DNA from 2 places in the Paenibacillus sp. FSL R10-2796 genome. Region 2 is predicted to be linked to the other one. Evidence: riboswitches for the same ligand, from Rfam matches in the RefSeq annotation. Region 2 holds a riboswitch; the other holds the start of a gene.
What was found. Region 2 has a riboswitch for cyclic di-AMP ahead of NST58_RS27350 (TrkH family potassium uptake protein). Riboswitches for the same ligand answer to the same signal wherever they lie in the genome.

Region 1: linked by a shared signal. The riboswitch ahead of NST58_RS00190 (3D domain-containing protein) and the one ahead of NST58_RS27350 (TrkH family potassium uptake protein) in region 2 are both predicted to bind cyclic di-AMP.

The regions. Positions count from the first base shown of each region.
Region 1 is NZ_CP150178.1:39,169-44,795, reverse strand. Features, by position in the region: gene rsmA (16S rRNA (adenine(1518)-N(6)/adenine(1519)-N(6))-dimethyltransferase RsmA) at 1-297, opposite strand, end outside; gene rnmV (ribonuclease M5) at 294-845, opposite strand; gene NST58_RS00190 (3D domain-containing protein) at 1,022-2,188, opposite strand; cyclic di-AMP (ydaO/yuaA leader) riboswitch at 2,474-2,703, opposite strand; gene NST58_RS00185 (TatD family hydrolase) at 2,902-3,672, opposite strand; gene NST58_RS00180 (HD domain-containing protein) at 3,724-5,007, opposite strand; gene NST58_RS00175 (AbrB/MazE/SpoVT family DNA-binding domain-containing protein) at 5,303-5,557, shown strand.
Region 2 is NZ_CP150178.1:6,129,133-6,134,759, forward strand. Features, by position in the region: gene NST58_RS27345 (TrkA family potassium uptake protein) at 509-1,180, opposite strand; gene NST58_RS27350 (TrkH family potassium uptake protein) at 1,194-2,552, opposite strand; cyclic di-AMP (ydaO/yuaA leader) riboswitch at 2,617-2,792, opposite strand; gene NST58_RS27355 (CPBP family intramembrane glutamic endopeptidase) at 3,113-4,789, shown strand; gene uvrC (excinuclease ABC subunit UvrC) at 4,878-5,627, opposite strand, start outside.

The sequences.
Region 1 (5,627 bases), 1.2 Mb from region 2:
CTTAACATGGGGATAGGGGGAAAGTACGTCTTTTAATATTGGAATCAGTCTACGGTCAATCTCTACGGCAGTTACAGCACCCGCTGTTAGTGCCAGACGCTCCGTCAGCGCTCCAATTCCCGGCCCGATCTCCAGCGCCCCAGAATCGCTATCTAGTCCAGCAGCGTCTACAATCTTGTCCAAAATATTTTGATCAATCAAAAAATTCTGTCCCAGGCTTTTCTTGAACTTGAATCCATAACGTTGAATAATCTCTTTGGTCCGTTTTGGAGTCGAAATTTCCTCTCTACCACTCATGAAGTAATGCCTCCCTGATCAATTTGGGCGAGAGCCCCGGCAAATTCCTCCCGCGTAATCCCAAACATCGCCAGCCGCTTGTACAGCTGTTTGCCGTTACAATATCCGATTCCAAGCAAATTACCAAGCGCCATACGTCTTTCAGCAGCCCGAGGGTGTACAAGCATTCCAGCGGCCATAAGATCATCAATACCAATCAAAGCAGGTGCTCCTTCAAAAGAGGTATGTACATTACGCAGCGCATGACGAATCGCCTCTGGCGATGCATTCTCTACACCGATATCCCCTTTTCGAGTTGCGTCCTTCTCTGGAATAAAAGCATGCTTGCAGCCCGGCACCTTCGCTGAAACGATTTTACGAATTCGCTCCCCAGCATGGTCCGGGTCCGTAAGAATAATAACCCCTCTACGTTCCATAGCAAGCGCGATCTTAGCAATTACAGTCCGGTTTACAGCAGAGCCGCCTGTCTCAATGGTATCCGCTTCTACAGCACGCTTAATGGCTACGGTATCGCTTTTGCCTTCAACGACGATTAATTCCTTAATCATATTTCTTGACTCCTTCCAAAAAAAGCAAAAAGAAGAGGATTCGCTCCTCTTCTTTTGGTTAAAGAATGTATAAGTGATGAGCGGTTGCTCTGCGATCAACGAAATGATCATCCAGCGTTCCTTAACGGTTATCATCACTATAGCTTATCAAAGGATTTTTTGCAAAAGCTTCAGTTCTAGTTAAGCTCTGGTTTCACAGGTCCAATCACATAAACGGTACGTGATTTACGGCCGAAATTACGAGCATGGCTCAGGGAATCATAATAGACATCCACTTTATTGCCTTTAATGGCACCGCCAGTATCCTCTGCACGGCGGAATCCAAGCCCATCGATATAAACCCACCAGCCAATAGGAATTACATTCGGATCTACTGCAATTGTACGACCTTCCGTTACGCGTGTTCCGGAGGCAGTTTTAGTACCTATCCCTGGCTCTTCTGACGAATAAGCTGTCATGGAGACGTTCTTAATCATCTTCTTGTACTCAAAGTCTACGCCAGCCTTGCTTGTGACGTTCTTAGTCTTAGCGCTAACTTTAGTCGTTTTGGAGGTAGTGCTTGATTTGGAAGTTGTTGTAGCTTTAGCAACTACAGTAGGCTTAGGAAGTGCTTTAGTACCAACGGCAATGATCTTATCTTTTGTTACCGTTTGTACTTCCTTGCCGATCATGCGCATAGAGGCCAGTTCTCCGTCTTGATAGATCTTTTCAATATGCTGAACCATGACGCCTGGTTTGCCTGCCTGTGCCACTCTAACTGTTCCCACAGTAAGGGAGGGATCTGCTGTCTTAATAACACGGAAAGGTAAGTTAGTTGTTCGCTGTACCGTTTGCTTGTTGATACGAACGATCTTAATCTCCATGTCAGCAGAGATGGTGGTGTCTAACGAAGGAAAAATCTTATCATAGCCTTCTAGGTTGATACCCAGTTTGTCAATCGCTTGACCGATAGTGTCTTCGGTCGTATATAACGTTTTTGTTGCTCCGTCCGCAGTAAGGCTAAATTTCTGCGCACGATTGATAACGACACGGTCACCGTCTTTTATTTCATCACTCAGACCTAAAGATAATTCATCATGCGGCTGCAGCGAAATTTGCTCTTTCTCCAACACATCACCAAGAAGTGCTTCTCGCGTTTCAAGTGTCTGTGTTTGCCCGTCTATTACTAAAACTAATTGTTTATTACTTTGACCGTGTACGTACAGCAGAATTAACAGCGCGATTGCGATTGAAATCACACCTGCAAGTAAAAGTACGCGAGTATTTACTTGCTCCCACCGTAATGCGAAAGACCTGCTGGATGACTGCGAATCATGGGATACCTCTGGTTGGAATAAGCCCATTCTCTCCATCCTCCTTACATAGCCTCGTCGTCAATTTGTATATCATGAGGACTGAATTTCTTTGACGAAACTATTTGAGATTGTCACAGGATACGCACGTATTAACTTAGCGTCTCCTGCTCATGGATCGCCTGCTCGGCACAGCTACTCCCACACCTGTTATATAACAGTATGCGGGCAACATTCAGTTTATTCAAAAATAAAGAAGCCTAAAAAGAGTTCTCTTGAGGACTCTTTCGTGGCTTCTCCGATGTCAGAATACGCGGGAATGTTTGTGCACGAGGTTGCCTCTCTTACTTGCGCTTACGGGGTTAGCTGTCGGGTTCGGACGAAAGAGAGACGCCCTATTTCAGGTCACCCGCTCACGGCGGTTGCCCTTAAATTCACCCCAAAGACCACGTGAAGAAATCAAATATTGTTCTGCGGCAATTCCTAGTCGTATTCAAGATACAGGCATGCGGCAGTTCAATATTGGTTCCCCCGTTCTCCATACGGAGACTCAGCGAGACGATCCATGAATCAATGGCTGTCACAATAACAACAGCTCACATCACTGAAAAGATGATATCCTGTTTTGATGCATGTTGTAAAGGACGATTCAACCACGTTTACGCAAATATATGGTTAAAATATTGTAATAATCAGCCGTTTTTATATTAAAAAAGTTTAATATATCGGCCATTCTCTATTTTTCACCCGTTTTACTCCTGTTTTCAGACAATCCCAAATCGTTCCAGTGCGTTCGTATACGTAATTTTAGCCAATTCTTCCCATGTTAACCCTTTAATTTCAGCCGCAGCCTCTGCTACTAACTTCACATGAGCACTCTCATTTCGCTTGCCTCGGAAGGGGTGTGGAGTCAAATATGGAGCGTCTGTTTCGATCAATAATCGGTCCAATGGCGTCTGTGCAAGCACCTCTTTAGGCACTCTGGCATTTTTGAACGTGATCGGTCCTCCAAATGACAAATGAAATCCTAGATCTAGACACATTTTTGCGGTTTCCCAGCTGCCTGAGAAAGAATGCATTACGCCACCAATTTCATTTGCTTTTTCCTCCCGTAAAATCCGTACGACATCTTCATGGGCATCACGGTCATGTATGCAGATTGGCATTTTTAGTTCACGGGCTAGTCCAATTTGTTTGCGGAAGACCTCCTGCTGCACATCCTTGGGAGAGGTATCCCAATAATAATCCAACCCAATCTCTCCGATGGCCACCACTTTCTCATGGCTGCAAAGAGAGGCGATCCAATCGAGGTCCCCCTCTTTCATATCAATCGCATCCTGTGGATGCCAGCCCACCGCTGCATAAATATAATCATAAGATTCAGCCAGCTTCATCGTTGAAGGGATCGTTTCCCGATTAAATCCAATATTGATCATCTTGCTAACTCCGGCCTCTACTGCACGAGCTATAACTTCCTCGCGATCCTCGTCGAATTGAGGCGCATCTAAATGTGTATGAGTGTCGAACAGATACATTTTAAAGCTCACTCCTTGTTGTTTTTATCAATAGTTCCATAAATATTTGTATTATTTTGCAAAAATCTCTGCTACAGAAGAGGGCAACCGTGTAAGGGCTTTTTTCAGCTTATCCTGTGGGAAATATAGGTGATATCTGCCACGATGAATCCCGCTTATTGAGCGCACAATATCCGATACCTCTGAAATTTCCCGCAATTGCTCATTCCGATCAAGCAGTAAAATTTGATTATTGTCGAAGGCTGCTCCTGGACGGAACACATCATAAGGCAAATCTGTCGGATAATCAATCTCTAAGTCATATTCTGGGTTAAGTCCCGCTCCCGCAAAACTGCTGCGGATTTCCGTAATCATATCTGTATCCAAATTCTCGATCTCTACATATTTATACAGTTTACGATGAATAAAACGGGTACACAAGTCGCTTAATAACTCATCTTCTTCAAGGGTCCATTGCATAAAAGCAGTCTGTACCAGTGCCTCATCAAGCATTAAATATTGCTTCACTGTTACTTCTCCTCGAAAGAGATCTTCCAGCGGAGCGATCATAAAGCGAAATTTGTACCCCTCTTGGAACAACTCTTTAGCTCTACGGAAGATTTGACGCAAAATAATTTCAGAGCTGCGCGTCACCGGATGAAAATATACCTGCCAGTACATTTGATAACGCGACATTAAATAATCTTCAATGGCATGCATACCTGATTCTTTTACTACAATCCGCCCATTATAAGGACGAAGCATTCTCAAAATCCGATCAATATCGATGGTTCCATAGTTTACACCTGTATAGTACGCATCACGCAGCAAATAATCCATACGATCAGCATCCAGCGGACTAGAAACCAAATTGACAACAATTTCATGCTCATATGTCTTAGAGATAACTGAGGCTACTTTACGAGGAAAATCTTCCTCCACATCACGCAATATTTCGGTGATCTCCGTGTCCTCCAAAATAATTCGGCAGGTCCAATCCTCATGGTTCATTTCAAAAGCTTCTTCTATAGAATGTGAAAATGGACCATGCCCTAAATCATGCAGCAAAGCCGCACACAAAGTAAGCAAACTTTCTTCAGGAATCCAATCCTTATACCCGCTGCGCTCAAATTGCGAAATGATTCTGCGTGTAATTTCATATACTCCTAAAGAATGAGAAAAACGACTATGCTCTGCACCATGAAAAGTGAGATATGAGGTACCTAACTGGCGAATCCGGCGTAAACGCTGAAATTCTTTTGTATTAATTAGTCGCCAAATAATCGTATCCTGTACGTGAATATAATTATGAACGGGATCCTTGAAAACTTTTTCTTCCGTGAGCGGCTGCTTCATGAGATCAACTCCTTCTAATAATTTAATATGATTTTAACTAATATCAGTATATAATAAGTAATTATGTCGTACTTTGTCGAAAAGTATCATTTTTGGTCTTGGTAAATCGACAAAATGCTTTCAGGGTAATTCTTAATTTTTATAGGGACATTCAAAGTTCTTATGGAAATTTTCTTATTCAGCCTATGAAAAAAGGTTGACTGATTTGGGAATCGTTGGTATTATAAGTATCATAAAACAGTGAACAATGTCGAATAATGACGTTTTTGGAACATTGAGAGGAGTAACGATTGTTATGATGAAATCAACAGGAATTGTAAGAAAAGTAGACGAACTTGGACGGGTTGTTATTCCTATTGAATTACGCCGTACACTTGGCATTGGCGAAAAGGACGCACTGGAAATTTACGTTGATGGCGAACGGATTATGCTTAAAAAGTATGAGCCTGCCTGCATTTTCTGTGGCAACGCTGAGAACGTAACTTACTTTAAAGGAAAAATAGTTTGTCATGAATGCATATCTTCCATCCCTACCCCTGTGACAAACTAAATTAAATAGTATATAATAGAACTAATCAAATTGTTAATTCTAACCTTTTCATATCTCCTTGACCTCCCGT
Region 2 (5,627 bases):
GTGATCTCCAAATGAGGCAATAAGTGAAGTACTTATAGCGTAATTAGAGAATTTCTCCCTGAAGTTCAGAGATTTCTGTTCAGCAGACTTATAATTAGGGAAAACTTCCCTAATTTTCGGCCCATTCAGTAACTAACTAATAAAGGAATTCCTCTGTTTATTAGAGGGGAATTCCCTAATGTCGTTCATTTAGAGCGAATAGCGGCTATTTTTAGGGAGGTCTTCCCTAATTAGTTCACACCCACTCTGTACATCGTACAAACAAAGAACGCATATCGCTTTTCGTCACACATATTTCACCGTCACAGATACCTCAAATCATCTAATTTCAAGCCGTACGATAACCACACCTAGCAAGTCGCGCACCGACCAAACCAACATTATAGAACACTACGCATGGTCTATAGTCATATGGCATATTAAAATCCAATACGTTTCCTACTCTTTACTCCATAAAAAAGAAGCTGCCCCTAAGTAGAATTCACTACTTTTGAGTCAGCTTCTTTTTCTATGATTCTTGGTTCACAACTTCACTCTCAAAACGGTCAATACTTTCATTAGGACCAATGAGTACCATAACATCGCCTTCACTCAAATAATCATGGGCAGTTGGAGCGACGATTATTCCGCTTTCCCTATTTAGGGCAACAATACTGCAGCCATATTTAGCTCTTGTATTTAAATCAGACAAGCTTCTGCCGTTCATGCAGGAAGGTACGGTCAGCTCGACAATTTTATAATCCTTGGACAGTTCAATATAATCCAGCAAATTGGGCGTCACCAGCTGATGTGCCACACGAATCCCCATATCCCGCTCCGGAAAAATAACCCGATCAACCCCCAGCCGCGACAGTGCGCGGCCATGAAGGATAGAGATTGCCTTAGCCACCACTTGCTTGACTCCAATCTCCTTCAACAAAATGGCCGCCAGAATGCTTCTCTCCATATTGTCACCAATCGCAACAATCCCACAATCAAAGTTCCGTACACCAAGCGAGCGCATAATTCCCTCATCTGTAGCATCTGCTACTACCGTATGCGTCAGCTGATCGCTCATTTCCTCCACGCGTTCTTCATGGTGGTCAATGCCGAGCACCTCGTAGCCCATTTCCATCAGCTCAAGCGCCAGGCTTGAACCGAAGCGACCTAAGCCGATTACTACAAATTGCTGTGCTTTCATTTCTAATTAACTCCTATCCAATAATTATTTTACCTTCCGGATACTTATACAGTGGTTTACCCTGTTTGGGACCGAGTGCATACGCTAAGGTTAGTGGACCTAGCCGACCTGCAAACATCGTCAGACAGAGTAGAATCTTACCGATCGCTGACAGTTCCGGAGTTAGCCCCATAGTCAGTCCTACCGTAGCAAAGGCGGAGGTCGTCTCAAACAAGATTGCCAAGAAATTACTGTCTTCAGTTGTGGAGAGTATCATCGACACAGAGGCAATTAACAACAAAGCCAGCAGCGTGATCGTTAATGCCTTGTAGATGCGCTCTTGAGCCAGCCGATAACGGAACAACACAACATCTTCCCGTCCACGCAGCATAGCAATTACAGCACCAATCATCATCGTAAAGGTTGTTGTCTTAATCCCCCCGCCCGTTGAGCCCGGAGAAGCACCAATAAACATAAGAATCACTATGAAAAATTGTGTAGCCTGCCGAAGTCCAGCAATATCTACTGTGTTCGCGCCAGCCGTACGGGGAGACACGGATTGAAAGAAGGCCGATAATATTTTACCGCCGAAATTCAGTGAACCCAGGGTACGAGTGTTAGTAAACTCAAATATAAAAATAACCAAAGCTCCGATCAGAATCAGCCCTGTGCTGGTGGACAGGACAACTTTACTATGTAGAGACAGCCTGCGGGTTACCCGAAACTCCACCAGATCTGACATTACAATAAAACCAATCCCGCCGGAGACAATCAGAAACATCACAATAATATTCACAAGCGGATCATATACATAATCAGTTAAACTGCGAAAATCCCCAAAAATATCGAACCCCGCATTATTAAACATAGACACCGCATGAAATATGCCATAATAAATCGCTTTTCCCAACGGCATATCAAAAGCCCAGCGAATAGACAGCAGCACAGCGGCACAGCCTTCTATGACAAGAGAATATATGAGGACTCTCCGGATCAGTCGCACAATTCCTTCCATAGAGCCTTGATTCATGGCTTCCTGTAGGATTAGCCTGTCCCGCAAAGATATTTTACGCTTTAACACCAGTGAAAATAGAGTGGCCATGGTCATAAAACCTAAGCCGCCGATCTGGATCAGAATCATAATTACGGTTTTCCCAAAAATGGTGAACGAAGTTCCGGTATCCAGCACAACAAGCCCTGTAACACAGGTTGCCGACGTTGAAGTAAATAATGCATCAATAAATTCCACGGAATTCCCGCTTGTGCTTGAGATGGGCAGCATAAGCAGCAAGGCCCCTATCAGAATGATCGATGCAAAACCAAGCACCAGTATCTGCGGCGGCGAGAGCTTCAGAAACTTAAATTCAGAAATCCTGCGAAACTGTGAAGCCACTTTGCTCACCTTCTTATCAAAAATTCCAACAAAAAAAGCACTGGAAAACCAATGCTGACTTGGTTCCTGCAGTAAATTAGCCTACGAGGTTAGCTGTCGGATTCGGACTGTGCAGGCTGCCCTATTCGTTCCCAGAACGAAATTCACCCCTGATGAAAGTGCCATTTATCGTGTACACTCCACTTTTCATCACTTCTTATGGTTCCCCCGTTTTCACCAGAAATTCGGCTACTATACAATTGCATACAAATTATATACGTTATTTAGTGAATTCACAAAGACACAATTAATGCTCATTCACATGAAAAAATGCGGTTTAAAGAGACTGCATCAAAAGGAGTGCCTTTTCTCATCACTTTTCCGTGTTTTCCCTGCAATTACACCGATTCTCATCATTCGTGCAGAAATGAACACGATAAAATTCATGGTATAAATTCACATGACTATTCTATACTATCTCTATTACCCATAAAAAGAACATATAATGTTTTTTGTAACCAACCAGGCACTAATACTATAATGGAACATAACATTGTCAGTACATAACAAGGAGGCGTTACATGAATCCCGTCGGCCAGCCCTTACAGCAACGTGCCCTCTCCAAGAGGCTCATCATCTCGGGCATTATCGGTCTTATTCTATTTATTATGTTTCAGATTTCCCCTTCACTGCTTAGTAGCCCTACAGGTGAAGATACCACCGTCATTAGCAAGGCAGAAGCCCGTGACCAAGCCATATTATTCGCAGAACAAAAGCTCAACTACACCGAAGCACCAAACGATCAATGGAATGTACTTTACCAGACGGACTCTTCCTTTTATGGTTATATGTCTCGCGAGAAGCTTGTGGAGGACTACACCAAGAAAAAATTGGATCAAAAATATCCTTTTGATGTCTTTCGGGCAACGCTTACTCCTTCAGCGGAGCAAGAGCCGCAAATCATCGTTGACCTCAATATGTATACCGGTAAGATTGTCGCTTTCTCAAAGGCTGCAAAAGTTGTCTCCGATGAGGGGCCAGGCATTGCTTCCGTTGGTGCAAAAGAGGACAAGGGAGCTGACCTCACTCTAGCGCAGAAGGAGAATCTTGCTCGTCCTTGGCTTCAGGAATGGGAAGTAAATCCTGCCAAGCTACAAATTGAATCGAATACAGGAAGCCATGGGCTAGTATATACGGATAGTACTGTTCAGGTCGGCGAATCCTTATTGCACTATTATTTTGATTTCAGTGGAGAGCAGGTATCCACCTTTAATGCCGGATTCACTGCACCAGCTTGGCATACCTCCTACGTACAAGGACAGACCTCTTTAGCGGAAAAGCTAACATTATTCGGTTACGGTATACCCACACTGATTTTAGGAATTCTGGCACTCGTCTACAGTATTCTTAGAAGAGAGCATACTTCCTTTAAACGTGGAGTATTCCTAAGCTCAGCCTATTTTGTAATCATGATGATCAGCACCTATAATATGCTGCCTGAATCTACGGGTGAAGGGCTAGAAGCACAGATTACCTCTGTCATTATGTTTATCATTTATGCTTTGTACAGCCTGCTGATGTCCTCCTTGCTCTACTTCTCTTTAGTGGGCGGCAATGGCTTATGGCGAAAAGAGGAAGGCATGAACCCTTGGCCCCGCGCCAAAGAGCCCGGCTATGGACAATATGTGTTGGACAGTATCCGGGCTGGTTACATCTGGGCTTTCGTTCTGCTAGGGGTGCAGACGGTTATGTTCATCATATTATCGTTTACCTTGCACAATTGGTCTACTACAGACGCCACCCAATCTCCTTATAACATGAGATATGCTTGGCTTCTGCCTATCGTCGCATGGCTCGCTGGTTTATCTGAGGAAGCCATTTATCGCTTTTTCGGAATTCCTATGCTGAAAAAGGTGTTCCGGAACACTTTTATCGCTTGCTTGATCACCACGCTGGTTTGGGCGTTTGGCCATACGTTATATCCGATCTATCCCATCAGCTCCCGTCCCATTGAGCTGACTGTAATCGGGCTGCTGTTCAGCTATATTTTCCTTCGTTACGGGTTTATTGCTGTCATGTTCAGCCATGTCGTGTTTGACAGCATCCTGATGGGCGCTACGCTGATCTTTATGAAGGAGAGCGTAAATGTAGGCGCGGGTATCTTCGCGATTATTATGCCGTTCATAGTCGCTTACATCGTCTATCGATTTAATCCACCACAGAAGCCTAAGCCGGTGGAGCCTTCTTCTTTGATTTAAACTAATGTGAAGACGTAATAAAATTAAAAAAGGGCATCAAAGCAGCTTTAGTCGCTGCTTTGATACCCTTTTTCTTTTGTCACCATTGCTATGAGGTTGGCTCTTCATCCTTGAGCGCATCAAGAATTTGTTTTGCCAGCTTTTCTCCAATAGAAAGTGTACGGAAATCATCCACGGAGGCTTCTTTAATTTTCTTAAGCGACCCGAAATGCTTTAGCAGCGCTTTACGGCGCTTCTCACCTATACCAGGTATAGAGTCCAGCTTGGAGGTAACCATGGACTTCCCGCGCTGTTCACGGTGGAAGGTAATCGCGAACCTATGGACCTCATCCTGAATCCGCTGCAAAAGGTAAAATTCCTGACTGTCCCGGGCTAGCGCGACAGGCTCTGGCGGATCTCCAACTAAAAGCTGAGCCGTCTTATGCTTATCATCCTTAACAAGGCCGCAGACCGGAATGAATAATCCCAGCTCATTCTCCAGAATATCAATCGCAGAGGAGATTTGCCCTTTCCCTCCATCGACCACGATAAGATCCGGTATCGGAAGATTCTCCTTCAATACCCGTTCATATCGCCGCCGAATGACCTCGCGCATCGTTCCATAATCATCCGCACCCACTACCGTACGAACCTTATATTTACGGTACTCTTTTCGTGCAGGCTTACCATCAATGAAGACAACCATCGCTGAGACCGGATTAGTCCCCTGAATGTTCGAGTTATCGAACGCCTCAATACGGCTCAAGCGTTCAAGCCCCAAGCTCTCGCCTAAGCTGATCGCTGCTCCAGAGGTACGCTCTTCATCCCGTTCAATCAGCCGGAATTTCTCGTCGATAGC